4 regions of the Nocardia bhagyanarayanae genome follow, and region 1 is predicted to be linked to each of the others. Evidence: riboswitches for the same ligand, from Rfam matches in the RefSeq annotation. Region 1 holds a riboswitch; each other region holds the start of a gene.

Region 1 (3,506 bases):
CCGCGCCGACGCGCTCGCGGCACTGGCCCATCCCCTATCGATCGCCGCCTATCAACGCCTGGTCCTCCGCTCACACCGCGCGAAAAGCCGTGGGGCACTTCGCTGGAAGGGCCGCGCGCTGCCCGAGGTCCGCTGAGCAGGGGCACGCAGCGAAACGACACCGGCTCGGTCGGTGGACCGAGCCGGTGTCGTCGATGGCCTGGGTCTTACGGGACCGAGGTGATACCGACCGTCGGCAGGAAGAAGCAGGACTGTTTGCCGTTGTCGACGGTGCCGAAGACCGCGGCGAGGACGGTGCCCTTGCCGGTGTCGACGGGGACCGCGCGGATGCCGCCGACAGGGAGCGCGGCGAAGAAGAAGTCCTGGACGGCGCGTTCGGCGTGCGGGCGCAGGTCGGCGGGGACCTCGGCGGGGATCATGGCGCGGAAGATGTCGGCGAGCGGGCCCATTTTGGTGAGGCCGCTGCGGCCGTTGCTGACATTCAGCCAGGCCACTTGCATACCCGCGGTAGTGCGGCTGTCCGCGTCGAGGCCGTAGGGCACGAAGGTGAACATGGTCTGGCCGGACTTCACGGCCGTCAGATCCAGACCGGGAATGGACACCGTGGTCTTGGGCCACGGTCCCGGCATCGCGCCCGCGACGGCGGGCACGAGACCGAAGGTGCTGCCGTTGCCGCAGAACGCCGCGGCGGTCGGGTACAGGAACGGGTCCATCCCGAATCCGCGCAGCGCCTCCACGGTGGACTGGTAGGCGCCGAGCAGGTCGCCCGGCGCGGCGGCCTGCTGTTTGCCCGCCAGTTCGGTGGCGGCCGGGGGTGCGGCGGGGGCGGGCGCCGCCACGGCGGGGGCGCAGACGCCGAAAGCCAGTGCGACCGAACCGGTCGCGGCGGCGGTGAGAGTGGTGAAGCGGCGCAACAGGGTCACAGCGGTGCTCCTCATCGTCGGCACGGTGAGGACACGGTACTCCGGCAAACCCGCTCAGCAGCCATTTCGGCAATCGGCAAGTTTTCGGCGCGTCGGCTTGCACCCGCATTTCAGAGCGACGACACGAGTGAGCACCCCGCGGCGGGCGGCCGCTCGGCGCGGGAACCGACCGGCCGACCCGCGCAATGATCATCCGTCGCACCGACCGACGCCAGGGCTGCGCTCACCCTGATTCCTAACCTTGTCCGGCACATGCCCTGCTCCGCATGATGATTCGGCTCGACCCTGCTGCGCCCGGAGCGGACCGGGGTCCGCAACACCATCCAGAGCGACCGAGAGACCTGGCTCGCCGACGTCGCAGCAACCCCCCGGACGACCGGGTGCGGGTGCTTCCGCCAGGAACGATGGAGGACCGAATGATCTGCCCACACCGCGGCGCCCGCCGGACCCGACGCCACGCCGAGACCTGCCGCCCAACCCCAGCCAGCTGTCCGCGCTGATCCAGCGCCAGACCGTGCACCCGTCGCTGGCCGGGTGCGGTGACCAGCGCGTCGCGCGGTCGCGTTCGATTCTCCCGAAGGGCCCGAAATGAGTGCGTCCCTCGCATCCGATGCGGCGGCCGCGGATGACGCCGATCCGCCCGGCACAGCCGACAGCCCCGTCGCAGCCGCACACCGACCCGGCGCGATTGCCGACCAACCCGGCTCTGCCGCACGCCGATCCGCCGCGGACGCAGACGAACCCGGCACAGCCGCCGACCAACTTCAGTCGGCGGCACTTCAACCGAACGGAGCCGCGAACACAACCAGCGACCGAACCCCCAGGGTCGCACGCACCTACCACCCGTGGCGCTGGGTGATCAGCGCCGCCGCGTTGATCCTGCTCGCCCAGTTCGCGCACGGCCTGGTCACCAATCCCGGCTGGGACTGGCCGACGTTCGCGAAGTACTTCACCGCGCGATCGGTGCTGACGGCGCTGCGGGTGACGCTGGAACTGACGCTGTGGGGCACCGCGCTCGGCTTCCTCATCGGCACCCTGCTCGCCGTGGCGCGGCTGTCGAACAATCCGGTGCTGCGGGTGATCGCGTGGGTCTACATCTGGGCGTTCCGCTCCATTCCGATGATCGTGCAGCTGCTGTTCTGGTTCAACATCGCCTACCTGTATCGGACTCTCTCGCTGGGGATTCCGTTCGGACCGGCGTTCCTCACCTTCGAGGTCAACGGTGTGATCACCGGATTCACCGCCGCCGTGATCGGTCTCGCGCTGCACCAGGCCGCGTATTCGGCCGAGATCATTCGCGCCGGGCTCGTTTCGGTCGATCCTGGTCAGCTGGAAGCCGCGGCGGCGCTGGGTATACCGCGCTGGCGGCAGTTCCGCACGATCGTCGTGCCGCAGGCGATGCGCTCGATCCTGCCGAACGCGACCAACGAGGTGATCAGCCTGTTCAAAGGCACCTCGATCGTCTCGGTGATGGCGATCGCCGAACTCTTCTACCAGGTGCAGGTGATCTACGGCCGCAACGGCCGGGTGGTGCCGCTGCTCATGGTGGCGACGGTCTGGTACATCCTGCTGACCACGATTCTCACGGTGGCGCAGTACTACATCGAGCGCCACTACGCCAAGGGCGCCCAGCGCACCCCGACACCGACGCCGCTCCAAGAACTGCGGCGCAGGGTCCGCGAGATCGCCGAGCTCGGTTCCGCCGCGCCTCGGGGAGCGACCCGATGACCGCGCTCGAGACGCCCGCCGTGCGAGTCACCGGCGTGCGAAAGTCCTTCGGTCGCACCGAGATCTTGCACGGCATCGATCTGACGGTGCGCGCGGGCGAGGTGGTCGCGGTGATCGGCCCGTCCGGTTCCGGCAAGTCGACGCTACTTCGGGTGCTCAACCACCTCGAGCCGGTCGACGCGGGCACCGTGCACATCGATGGCGAACTGATCGGCTACCGCCTGCGGCGCGACGTCTTGTATCCGCTGCCGGATCGCGTGGTCCGTGAACAGCGTTCTCGCATCGGTTTCGTGTTCCAGCAGTTCAATCTCTTCCCGCATCTGACGGTGCTGGACAACGTCACCCTCGCACCGGTGGCGGCCCAGCGCAGGGACCGCCGCGAGGTCGAGCGCGAGGCGAAGGCGCTGCTCGAGCGCGTCGGCATCGGCGAACTCGCCGACGCCTACCCGCGCAGGCTGTCCGGCGGGCAGCAGCAGCGGGTGGCGATCGCCAGGGCGCTGGCCGTGCGGCCGCGAGTGATCCTCTTCGACGAGCCGACCTCGGCGCTGGATCCGGAGTTGGTCGGCGAGGTGCTGGACGTGATCCGCGATCTGGCCGAGGACGGCACCGCGCTGGTGATCGTCACGCACGAAATCGGTTTCGCCCGGGAGGTCGCCGACACGGTGGTGTTCCTCGACGCGGGCGTGATCGTCGAACAGGGCCCGCCCGCCGAGGTCCTGGACAACCCGAACCATCCGCGCACCCGCGCCTTTCTGTCCCGAGTCCGATGAGCGTCACGAACAGGTTCCCGATGAGATTCCCCGCCATGGTCACCGCCCTCGCCGCGGCCGCGCTGCTGGTCACCGCGTGTGCCAC
Region 2 (3,506 bases), on a different contig from region 1:
GCCCTTACAGCCGCCGAGCACGTTGGTCGCGATCACACACCATTCGTCGGTGTCCACCGGCGCGCCCGGCCCGACCATGCCCTCCCACCAGCCGGGCTGGGCGTGGATGTCGTCGGGTGTGCCGACGACGTGCGAGTCACCGGTCAGAGCGTGCTCGACGAGCACCACATTGTCCAGGGCCGGGGACAGTTCGCCCCACCGCTGCACGGCGAGGTGCACGTTCGGGATCACCGCGCCGCTTTCCAGCCGCACGTCCCCGATGGCGATGACGCCCGGCCGTCCGTCCGGCGGCGGCAGCAGGCCGACGCCGGACTCGATGCTCTGATCGGCGCTCACGGTCACGTCGTCGCCGCCGTGAATCCGGCGCGCAGATCGGCCAGAATGTCGTCGATTCCCTCGATGCCCACGGCGAGGCGGACCAGCCCCGGGGTGACGCCGGAGGCGAGCTGTTGCTCGGGCGTGAGTTGGGAGTGCGTCGTCGATGCCGGATGGATCACCAGGGAACGCACATCCCCGATGTTGGCCACGTGGCTGTGCAGGACCAACGCGTCCACGAACTTCTTGCCCGCGTCGACGCCGCCGCGCAGCTCGAACGAGACGATCGCGCCGGTCCCCTTCGGCGCCAGTCGCTTGGCCCGCTCGTGCCAAGGCGAGCTGGGCAGTCCCGCGTAGTGGACCGATTCGACGGCCGGATGCTCGGCCAAGAACTCGGCGACCGCCTGCGCGTTGGCGACGTGGCGCTCGATGCGCAGGCTCAGCGTCTCGATGCCCTGCGCGATGAGGAAGGCGTTGAACGGTGAGACCGCCGCGCCCAGATCGCGGAGCAGCTGCACACGGGCCTTCAGCGCGTAGGCGGGCGCGCCCAGGTCGGCGAAGACCGCGCCGTGGTAGCTCGGGTCCGGGGTGGTGAAGCCGGGGTAGCGCGGCTCGCCCTTGTCGTCGCGGACGGTCCAGTCGAACTTTCCGCCGTCGACGATCGCGCCGGCGATGGCCGCGCCGTGCCCGCCCAGGTACTTGGTGGCCGAGTGCACCACGATGTCGGCGCCGTGCGCCAGCGGCTGGATCAGGTAAGGGGTCGCGACGGTGTTGTCCACGATCAGCGGGATCCCCGCGGCGTGCGCGACCTCGGCGATACCGGGGATGTCGAACACGGCACTGCTGGGATTGGCGATGGTCTCGCCGAAGAACGCCTTGGTGTTGGGCCGGATCGCGGCGCGCCACTGGTCGAGATCGTCCGGGTCCTCGACGAACGAGACCTCGATGCCGAGCTTGGGCAGCGAGTAGTGGAAGAGGTTGTAGGTGCCGCCGTACAGGTGCGGGCTGGACACGATGTGGTCGCCCGCCGAAGCCAGGTTCAGGATCGCGTAGGTCTCCGCGGCCTGCCCGGAGGCGAGCAGCAGCGCGGCGACACCGCCTTCCAGCGCGGCGATGCGCTGCTCGACCACGTCCTGGGTCGGGTTCATGATGCGGGTGTAGATGTTGCCCGGCTCGGCCAGCCCGAACAGCGCCGCCGCGTGGTCGGTGTCGCGGAAGGCGTAGGAAGTGGTCTGGTAGATCGGCAGGGCGCGGGCGCCGGTGCTCGGATCGGGGGCTTGGCCCGCATGCACCTGCTTGGTCTCGAAGGACCAACGGGCAGGATCGAACTCGGCCGCGACGGGGTCGGTCATGTCATGCTCCACAAGAGTTGTTCGCCGGACTAACGAGATCGGTGATGCGGTCTATCCAGGACAACACATTTCCGGGAACCTCCTGACAGCGCGCTTGCCCTCGACCTTCGAGGGCCCGGTCATCACCCGGAGCACCCCACCGCTGCTGGAGGGTTGCCGTCCAGCGAGCCGGGGCTTGGCGCTGGCACTCATGACCTGACGGACATGGTAGCTGGCGGGCGGCCAATGACCGAAATTCGTAGCCGATCTCACTCCGCCGATTCGGCCACCGGTTCCGTACAGACCCGCATGAACTCCGCGTACGCGTCGAGCAACGTCGCCCGCGCCGCGCGCACCGCGGTCTCCGGATCGCCGTCCACGATCAGCTCGCCGTGCACGTCCATCGCGAGATGACACAGCATCTGCCAGGTCGAGACGATCAATCGCACGCTCAGCGCCCCTTGTGTGGTGCCGAGACGTTCGGCGAGCACCGCGGTGATCGCGTCGGACTTGCTGTCGGCGAACTCCAGCGCGCGGCTGTTGACGGAGGGACTGTCGCGCACGACCCGTTGCATCTGCTGGAACCTGCAGAACGACACCGCCGAGTTCTCGGACGCCGCGTCGTCGATCACCTGGAGATAGGCGTTGCACAGCGCGTGCAGCTGGTTGCCGTTCGGCGGCTGTTCTCGCAACTTGTCGGCAACCATCTGACCGAAGTCGAGGATGGGCGCGAGGACGATGTCCTCCTTGGTTTCGAAATACCGGTTGACGGTGCGCGGCGAGACGTCGGCCGCGTTCGCGATCTGCTCGACCGTGGTCGCGTCGAAGCCTTGGGCGTCGCACAGTTCGAGCGCGACGTTCATGATGCGCAATCTCGTCTGCTGCTTCTTGCGCTCGCGCAGCCCGAGGGGCGCGGTGTTCTCGCGGTCCGCGTGCCCGCCGGGCTCGGGCGGGATGTCCTGCCTGGTAGCCGCGGCTTCCTGCGTCGTGTCCGCCGACGTCGATGAGTCGAGCATCTCCCCACTGTAACTCAGACGGTCGGTCATCTGTCATGATCCGGCAAATGTCTGATTGCGACATTTTTCTATTGACGCCAAATGTCTGTCAGTGACAGGATTGGCCGCACGCGCACTTCCGAACGACGAGGAGACAAGGTGAGCGAGATATCGACAGCGGTGCACGCGCCGGGCGACCGGCGCGACTCGGCCCGCTGGCTGGCGCTCGGCGTAATCGGCCTGGCCCAGCTGATGGTGGTCCTCGACGCGACCATCGTGACCATCGCGCTGCCGTTCGCGCAGCGTGACCTCGGCATCAGCGAGGGCGACAAGCAGTGGGCCCTCACGGCGTACACGCTGATCTTCGGCGGCCTGCTGCTGCTCGGCGGCCGCCTTGCCGACTACCTCGGCCGCCGCAGGATCTTCCTGGTCGGCCTCGTCGGCTTCGCGGCCGCTTCGGCGCTCGCGGGTCTGGCGCAGAACGGCGCCCAGCTCTTCGCGGGCCGCGGCTTGCAAGGCGCCTTCGCAGCGCTGCTCGCACCCGCCGCGCTCGCACTGGTCTCGGTGACGTTCACCGAGGCGAAGGAGCGGGCCCGCGCCTTCGCGGTGTTCGCGGGCATCTCCGCGGGCGGCGCCGCCATCGGCCTGATCGCGGGCGGCGCGCTCACCGAATACGCGTCCTGGCGGTGGACCCTGCTGGTCAACACCCCCATCGCGATTCTCGCGTTCGTCGGCGCGCTCGCGTTCGTCATCAAGGACGTGCCCGCGCCGCGTACCGGCGGCTACGACGTGCCCGGCGCCGTCACGGTGACGGCGGGCTTGATCGCCATCGTGTACGGCTTCAGCCGCGCCGCCGATCACGGCT
Region 3 (3,506 bases), on a different contig from region 1:
GAGCCGTCCAGGTCGATGCCCGGGATCGGCAGCGCGCGGTCGGCGTTGGCGCCGGTGGAGAAGATCACCGCGTCGTAGAAGCGACGCAGGTCGTCCAGGGTGATGTCGGTGCCGTAGTCGATGTTGCCGAGCAGACGCACCTGCTCCTTGTCGAGCACCTTGTGCAGGGCGGTGATGATGCCCTTGATCCGCGGATGGTCCGGCGCGACGCCGTAGCGGATCAACCCGAACGGCGCGGGCATGCGCTCGTAGAGGTCGATGCTCACATCGGCATCGGACTTCATCAACGCGTCGGCGGCGTAGATCCCGGCCGGTCCTGCGCCCACGATCGCGATGCGGAGCGGGCGAGTCGCTGCACTCTGTTCGGTCATCTCTTACGCGCACCCTTATGGTCGAAACGTTCAATGGCGTCCGTCTTAGCTTAGGCTAAGTTGACGGACCGCTTGTTTGCACCCGGCGCCACGAGCTCTGGTGATGCTGGCTCGTGGCTCCCACGGTCCCCAGATCGCTACGACGGTGAACTGCCATATGGCTATGGCAGCAGGTCTCGGTCTCGCGATTCTATCGGTGCTGCCGGTTGTCGCCCGCGCCGGTGCGGTGAACTGGCTGTATGCCCGCCTTCGCGGGCTCGACGCCGGACGGGCCCGCTTCCCACGATAGCGGGGCGGAGCGCGCCGCTGTTCGGCGCGCGGGGGCCGGGCGTCGGATACCCCCGCCGACCAGGGATGATCGATCCATGACCGAGCAGAAGTCCCCCGACGAAGGCGAACCGATCGAGGTCGATCAGACCGACAAGCGCTCCATCGCGCCGTTCCTTGCCGCGGCCGTGCTGGCCGTCATCGTGCTGGTGGCCATCGCGCTCGGCGGCGTGCTCTCCCCCGCTGAGAAAAATGTCACAGAGGCGGAGAAGATCGCGGGCGCCGTCGGCAACTTCGTCGAGGGCGCCAACAACACCGATATGGTGCCGCCACCTGGTACCGGCTGCCCCGATTTCGACCCCGCCAAATCGCCGTTGGCCGGGCAGGAAGGCACCGGTAAGGCAATCGAACTCATAGCCGTCACCGATCAGACGCTCAACGGCGACCGGGCCAAGGCCACGGTGACCACCAAGGTCGACGGCAAGGAGTACACCGCGACCTGGAACCTCACCCGCACGGACGACAAATGGCTCGTCTGCAATGTTTGACACGGTGACCTCGGTGCAGGCAATCTCAGTCCCTAGGTCATGAGAACCAGCGCCAAGCCCCGGCTCAGCTGGTCGGCAACCCTCCTCCGCGGTGGGGTGCTCCGGGTGACGACCTGGCCGCGCACCGAAACAGGTGCGGCAAGTGCGGATTCACAGGAGGTTCGAGATGAGTTACGCCGGTGACATCACCCCGCAGCAGGCGTGGGAGGTGTTGCGCGACAACCCCGCCGCCGTCTTGGTCGACGTGCGCACCGAAGCGGAATGGCGCTTCGTCGGAGTGCCCGACACCAGTTCGATCGAGCGCCCCACCGTGCTGATCGAGTGGGTGGACGGCACCGGCGCGCCCAACCCGCAGTTCGCCGAGCAGCTGAGCAAGGCACTGGAGGGTCGCGACGCGGAGGCGCCCGTCGTCTTCTTGTGTCGCTCCGGCCAGCGCTCCGCGCACGCGGCGACCGTCGCCACCCGGCTCGGCATCGAGCCCTCCTACAACGTGATCGAGGGCTTCGAGGGCTCGCTCGACGCGGCCGGCCATCGCGGCGCCACCGGCTGGCGCGCCACCGGGCTGCCGTGGAGGCAGTCGTGATCACCGGCGGCGCGTTCGACAAGCCGCTGCCAGAGGGCGTCGGACCGGCCACCCTCGGCGTGCGCGGCGGCCTGCGCCGCTCCGGTTTCGAGGAGACCGCCGAGGCGCTGTATCTCACCTCCGGCTTCGTCTACGAGAGCGCGGAGGCGGCCGAAGCGGCGTTCACCGGCGAGGTGGAGCACTTCGTCTACTCCCGTTACGGCAACCCGACGGTCGCCATGTTCGAGGAGCGGATCCGGTTGCTCGACGGCGCGGAGGCGGCGTTCGCGACCGCCAGCGGCATGTCGGCGGTGTTCACGGCACTCGGCGCGCTGCTCGGCGCGGGCGATCGGCTGGTGGCCGCGCGCAGCCTGTTCGGCTCGTGCTTCGTGGTGTGCAACGAGATCCTGCCGCGCTGGGGCGTGGAAACGGTGTTCGTCGACGGTGAAGACCTCGACCAGTGGGAGCAGGCACTCTCGGTGCCGACCACGGCGGTGTTCTTCGAGACCCCGGCCAACCCGATGCAGACGCTCGTCGACGTGCGCCGGGTGACCGAGCTCGCGCACGCCGCAGGCGCGAAAGTGGTGCTGGACAACGTCTTCGCGACTCCGCTGTTGCAGAAGGGCTTCGAGCTCGGCGCCGACGTCATCGTCTACTCGGGCACCAAGCACATCGACGGCCAGGGCCGCGTCCTCGGCGGCGCCATCCTCGGCTCCCAGGAGTACATCGACGGTCCGGTGAAGACGCTCATGCGCCACACCGGCCCCGCGCTGAGCCCGTTCAACGCGTGGACCCTGCTCAAGGGCCTGGAGACGATGCCGCTGCGGGTGCGCCACAGCACCGAGTCCGCGCTGCGGATCGCGCGATACCTGGAGACCAACGAATCGGTCAGCTGGGTGAAATACCCGTTCCTGGAATCGCATCCGCAGTACGACCTGGCCCGCAGCCAGATGTCGGGCGGCGGAACCGTGGTCACCTTCGAGCTGAACGCACCGGCCGACGAAGCCAAGAAGCGCGCCTTCGAGGTGCTGAACCGGTTGCGTGTCGTCGACATCTCCAACAACCTCGGCGACTCCAAGACCCTGATCACCCACCCGGCCACGACGACCCACCGCGCCATGGGCCCGGAGGGTCGCGCCACCATCGGCCTCTCCGACGGGGTTGTCCGCATCTCCGTCGGCCTCGAGGACGTGGAAGATCTGCTCGCCGACCTCGATCACGCCCTTAGCTGAGTCCTCCCGCGCCCCGCACGGCGACGACAACGCTGCGCGGGGCGCGAGAACGGCTACGGCACGAAAACTTCCGCGGTCGCAGGGATGGAGGGGCGGTCGGTTCGCACGGTGAGCTGAACCCGTCCGGGGCCGGTGTCCGCGAGGACGATGGTCGGGCTGAGACGCTGCCCGGCGGGGACGAAGCGGCTGGCGCTGCCGCGCTGGCCGGTGTCCAGGTTGTGCCAGTCGACCACCGCGGTGACGTCGCAGGCGAGCAATTGCGGACCCCACGTGCCGATCGGAGAGAATCCCGGGATGAGGCGCACGACAACCGCGTGTGCCGCACCGGGAGCCTCGGCGTACTCGTAGAGCGGTCCGTCGAAGGCGGTGCCGCCGACCGAGAACATGCCGACGCACACACCGTTGCCGAGTGTGAAGACCGGAGCGAGGTTGAAACTGTTCTGCGCGCACGAGCGAGGCTCGACATTCGACCACCCGAGCTGACAGGGGCCGGGGTCGGCTTGGGCGGGCGCTGCGGCGACGGACA
Region 4 (3,506 bases), on a different contig from region 1:
ACCGATGCAGCACCACGTCGGGCCTGCGGAAGGAGAACCCGGGACTGCCCGGCCTGCCCTTGACGTAGTGCATCTCGAAATCGGTGACGACGCCGGTGCACGGTTCGGCGGGACGCGCCTGCTCCAGAGCGTTGGCCAGCCGCCTGGCCACATTGTTGTGCTGGAAACTACCGCTGGGGCAGAAGATGACGTGACCGTCGACCACCTCGATCTGCCGCTGCACGTCCTCCGGCAGCGCGTCGTAGCCTGCCTCGGTGATGAGCAGCGCCCCTGGATCGGTCGCCCACGCAGGCAGAATGCTCATCGGTCCACCTCCGAGTCGGGAACGGTCTCGCCGATAGTATCCCGCCGCCACCGCCCCCGACCGGCCGCGAAGCCCGGTGACTCAGGCGATGAGGCAGGGGGTGGCGCCGGAGGTTTGGGTGGCGGTGAAGGGGCGGGTTTCGGGGGTGGGGTTCCAGAGGCCGTCGGTTCGGGCGTAGTTCCAGGAGGGGCCGCGGTGGACCAGGGTGGCGACGGCGTCGACGAGGCGGTCGATGTCGGCGGAGGTGGTGCCGAGGCCGATGCTGGCGCGCAGCGCGGCGTCGAGGCCGAGGCGGGCGAGCAGGGGGTGGGCGCAGAAGCGACCGTCGCGGACGCCGATGGCGTGTTCGGCGGAGAGGTAGGCGGCGACGTGGCCGGGCGCGAAGCCCGCGACGGTGAACGCCACGATGCCGACGGAATCGGGACTGTCAGACCAGATGCGCAGCGTCTCGACGCCCGGGATGGCGCACAGCCCGTCGCGCAGGCGGTCGGCGAGCAGGCGTTCGTGGGCGGCCAACTCGTCCGGATCGATGGCGGCGAGCGCGTCACAGGCGGCGGCGATCGCGGCAGCGCCGAGCACGTTCGGCGACCCGGCCTCGTGCCGCTGCGGCGCGGGCGCCCACTCGGCGCCCTCGGTGCTCACCGCGCGCACCGCACCTCCGCCCGCGAGATAGGGCTCGGCCCGATCCAGCCAGTCGCGGCGGCCGACCAGCACGCCGGAACCGAACGGCGCGTACAGCTTGTGGCCCGAGAAGGCGAGGTAGTCGATCCCGCTCTCCCGCAGGCTGATTCGCCGGTGCGGAGCGAGCTGGGCCGCGTCGACCAGGATGCGCGCCCCGCACTGGTGCGCGATGTCGGCGAGCCGCTCCAGCGGCAGCACCTCCCCGGTGACGTTCGACGCCCCCGTGACCGCGAGCAGTGCGGCGGGCTTGCTGCACAGCTCCGCCACCAGCAACCGGATGGTCTCGGCGACGGTGTCGGCGGCGCGCACCACGCGGCGTCCGTGCCGCGTCCACGGCAGGAAATTGGCGTGATGCTCGATGTCGAGCACCACGGTGTCACCCGGCACGCAAGACGCGAGCAGGTTCAGCGAGTCGGTGGTGTTGCGGGTGAACACCACGACTTGGTCGTCGGCGGCGTCGAGGAAACGGGCGACCGAGCCGCGCGCGGCCTCGTAGCACTCGGTGGAGATGCGCGAGGCGTAGCCCGCGCCGCGGTGCACGCTGGCGTAGTACGGCAGCAGCCGCTGAATCCGGTCGGTGACCTGGGCCAGCGCCGGCGCGCTCGCGGCGTAGTCGAAGTTGGCGTAGGTGCGGGTTCCGCCCTGCACGAGCGGCACCGGCAGCTCGTCACCCGACACGCGGGCGAGGGCGGCACAGGTCTGGTCCACAACAGCGGTCATCACGTAATCCCGTCGGCTCAGGGACTCGACGATCGATTGTGTTTTCGAGTCCGCGCTTGCCGCGCCCGATCGGGCGGCGGCCCGGTCGTCACCCGGAGCACCCCACCGCGGAGGAGGGTTGCCGACCAGCTAGCCGGGGCTTAGCGCTGGCACTCATGACCTATTCCGAGGTTGGCAGACCGCACGCGAGTCTGTCAACCTCCGGATTTCGCGGCCGAAAGTCGGTTGCGCCGCCGCGGGAACTGCGCTGCACTCGTTGGGTGACGCCCTCGCTGCTGCTCAGCTTCGTCGGACTGTGCGTCCTGCTTTCCTTGACGCCGGGGCCGGATTCGTTTCTGGTGCTGCGCTTTTCGATCGTGGACGCCCGTCCCGGCATCGCCGCGGCGGTGGGCTCGGCGCTCGGCGGCCTGGTGTGGGCGGTAGTGGTGGCCGCGGGCGTCGCGGCGCTGCTGGAGCAATCCGCGACCGCGTATCGCGCGCTGAAGATCGTCGGCGGAATCTACTTGGTGTACTTGGGAATTCGCACGCTCATCGAACTGCGCAAGCGGCGGGCGCAGGCCGAGGCCGAATTCGATTCCGGCAGCGGGAAAGCGCCATCGGTTCGCTCGGCGTTCACGGCGGGTGTCGTCTCGTGTCTCTTCAACCCGAAGGTCGGCCTGTTCTACCTGGCCGTCCTGCCCCAGTTCCTGACCGAGGTCACCTTCCTGAACACGCTCGCGCTCGGCGCGATCGAATGCACCGTCGCCGCCGTGGAGATGATCCTGCTCGCCCTGCTCGCCGCCCGCGCGGTGGCGTTCCTGCGCAGCCCGAAGGTCCGCGATCGGCTCGAGCAGGCCAGCGCCGGGATACTCACCGCGCTGGGCCTCGGCACCGCGGCCTCGGCGACCTGACAGGCGCTGCCGCCGAAAACCGGCCGGAGCGAATGCGGAAGTACGCCTGACGCCCCCGATCAGCCTGCCGAGGCTCGCGGATCGACATCACACCGCGGCCCGGGCGATTTCACCGATACCGCGGGTACCGTGGTCAGTTGGTCACCGTGGTGTTTGCCAATCGGTAACCCTCATGTGAAACAACCATCGGGAAACGCAAGGCAGGTCTATGAGAGGTGGGCCGGACGTGATGCTCCAGCCGCAGGTCGACACCGCGGTGGGCGCCAGCCCGACGACCGGGCAGTCGTTGTCCGACCCCCTGCTACGCGGCGCGGCGGCGCCCCCGCCGCGCACCCTGGTCGACATCCTGACCGCTACCGCCCGTGCCCATCCGGACGCGCACGCCATCGATGACGGCGAGATCCTGATCACGTATCGCGAGCTGCTCACCGCGGTGGAGGCGCGAGCGGCCGAGCTGGCCGAGGCGGGAGTCCGCGCGGGCGACCGGGTCGGCGTCCGAATGCCCTCCGGGAGTGGCGATCTCTACATCACGATCCTGGCCGTGCTGTGGGCGGGCGCCGCGTACGTCCCGGTCGACGCCGACGATCCCGACGAGCGGGCCCGGCTGGTGTTCGGCGAAGCGCGGGTCAGCGCCGTAGTCACCGCCGACGGCATCCGCGTCGCCGACGAAACATCTTCCGCCGCAACAGCACTCACGACCGAAGTGGAGACGGACGGCGAAGCCACCGATTCCGGTCACCGGTTCCCGACTCCCGAAGACGACGCCTGGATCATCTTCACCTCCGGCTCCACCGGCACGCCGAAGGGCGTCGCGGTCACCCACCGCAACGCCGCCGCCTTCGTCGACGCCGAGGCGCGACTCTTCCTGCGCGACGCGCCCATCGGTCCCGGTGACCGTGTACTCGCCGGTC

Evidence for each region. A riboswitch is a leader RNA that binds a small molecule or an ion and turns the genes downstream of it on or off. The one in region 1 is predicted to bind S-adenosylmethionine.
Region 2: another riboswitch for S-adenosylmethionine. It lies ahead of FB390_RS00985 (bifunctional o-acetylhomoserine/o-acetylserine sulfhydrylase); the one in region 1 lies ahead of FB390_RS30190 (amino acid ABC transporter permease).
Region 3: another riboswitch for S-adenosylmethionine. It lies ahead of FB390_RS07900 (rhodanese-like domain-containing protein); the one in region 1 lies ahead of FB390_RS30190 (amino acid ABC transporter permease).
Region 4: another riboswitch for S-adenosylmethionine. It lies ahead of FB390_RS03945 (aminotransferase class V-fold PLP-dependent enzyme); the one in region 1 lies ahead of FB390_RS30190 (amino acid ABC transporter permease).

Annotation. Positions count from the first base shown of each region.
Region 1 covers NZ_VFPG01000002.1:753,625-757,130, reverse strand. Annotated here, with positions in the region: gene FB390_RS30200 (glycosyltransferase family 2 protein) at 1-136, shown strand, start outside; gene FB390_RS30195 (hypothetical protein) at 207-938, opposite strand; SAM riboswitch class I at 1,240-1,334, shown strand; gene FB390_RS30190 (amino acid ABC transporter permease) at 1,779-2,651, shown strand; gene FB390_RS30185 (amino acid ABC transporter ATP-binding protein) at 2,648-3,421, shown strand; gene FB390_RS30180 (ABC transporter substrate-binding protein) at 3,442-3,506, shown strand, end outside.
Region 2 covers NZ_VFPG01000001.1:229,428-232,933, reverse strand. Annotated here, with positions in the region: gene metX (homoserine O-acetyltransferase MetX) at 1-342, opposite strand, end outside; gene FB390_RS00985 (bifunctional o-acetylhomoserine/o-acetylserine sulfhydrylase) at 339-1,667, opposite strand; SAM riboswitch class IV at 1,753-1,863, opposite strand; gene FB390_RS00980 (TetR/AcrR family transcriptional regulator) at 1,916-2,662, opposite strand; gene FB390_RS00975 (MFS transporter) at 2,801-3,506, shown strand, end outside.
Region 3 covers NZ_VFPG01000001.1:1,891,182-1,894,687, reverse strand. Annotated here, with positions in the region: gene FB390_RS07910 (FAD-dependent oxidoreductase) at 1-371, opposite strand, end outside; gene FB390_RS07905 (Rv0361 family membrane protein) at 737-1,186, shown strand; SAM riboswitch class IV at 1,222-1,337, shown strand; gene FB390_RS07900 (rhodanese-like domain-containing protein) at 1,353-1,769, shown strand; gene FB390_RS07895 (O-succinylhomoserine sulfhydrylase) at 1,766-2,980, shown strand; gene FB390_RS34130 (hypothetical protein) at 3,034-3,506, opposite strand, start outside.
Region 4 covers NZ_VFPG01000001.1:992,765-996,270, forward strand. Annotated here, with positions in the region: gene FB390_RS03940 (Uma2 family endonuclease) at 1-304, opposite strand, end outside; gene FB390_RS03945 (aminotransferase class V-fold PLP-dependent enzyme) at 386-1,705, opposite strand; SAM riboswitch class IV at 1,753-1,866, opposite strand; gene FB390_RS03950 (LysE family translocator) at 1,966-2,595, shown strand; gene FB390_RS03955 (Pls/PosA family non-ribosomal peptide synthetase) at 2,825-3,506, shown strand, end outside.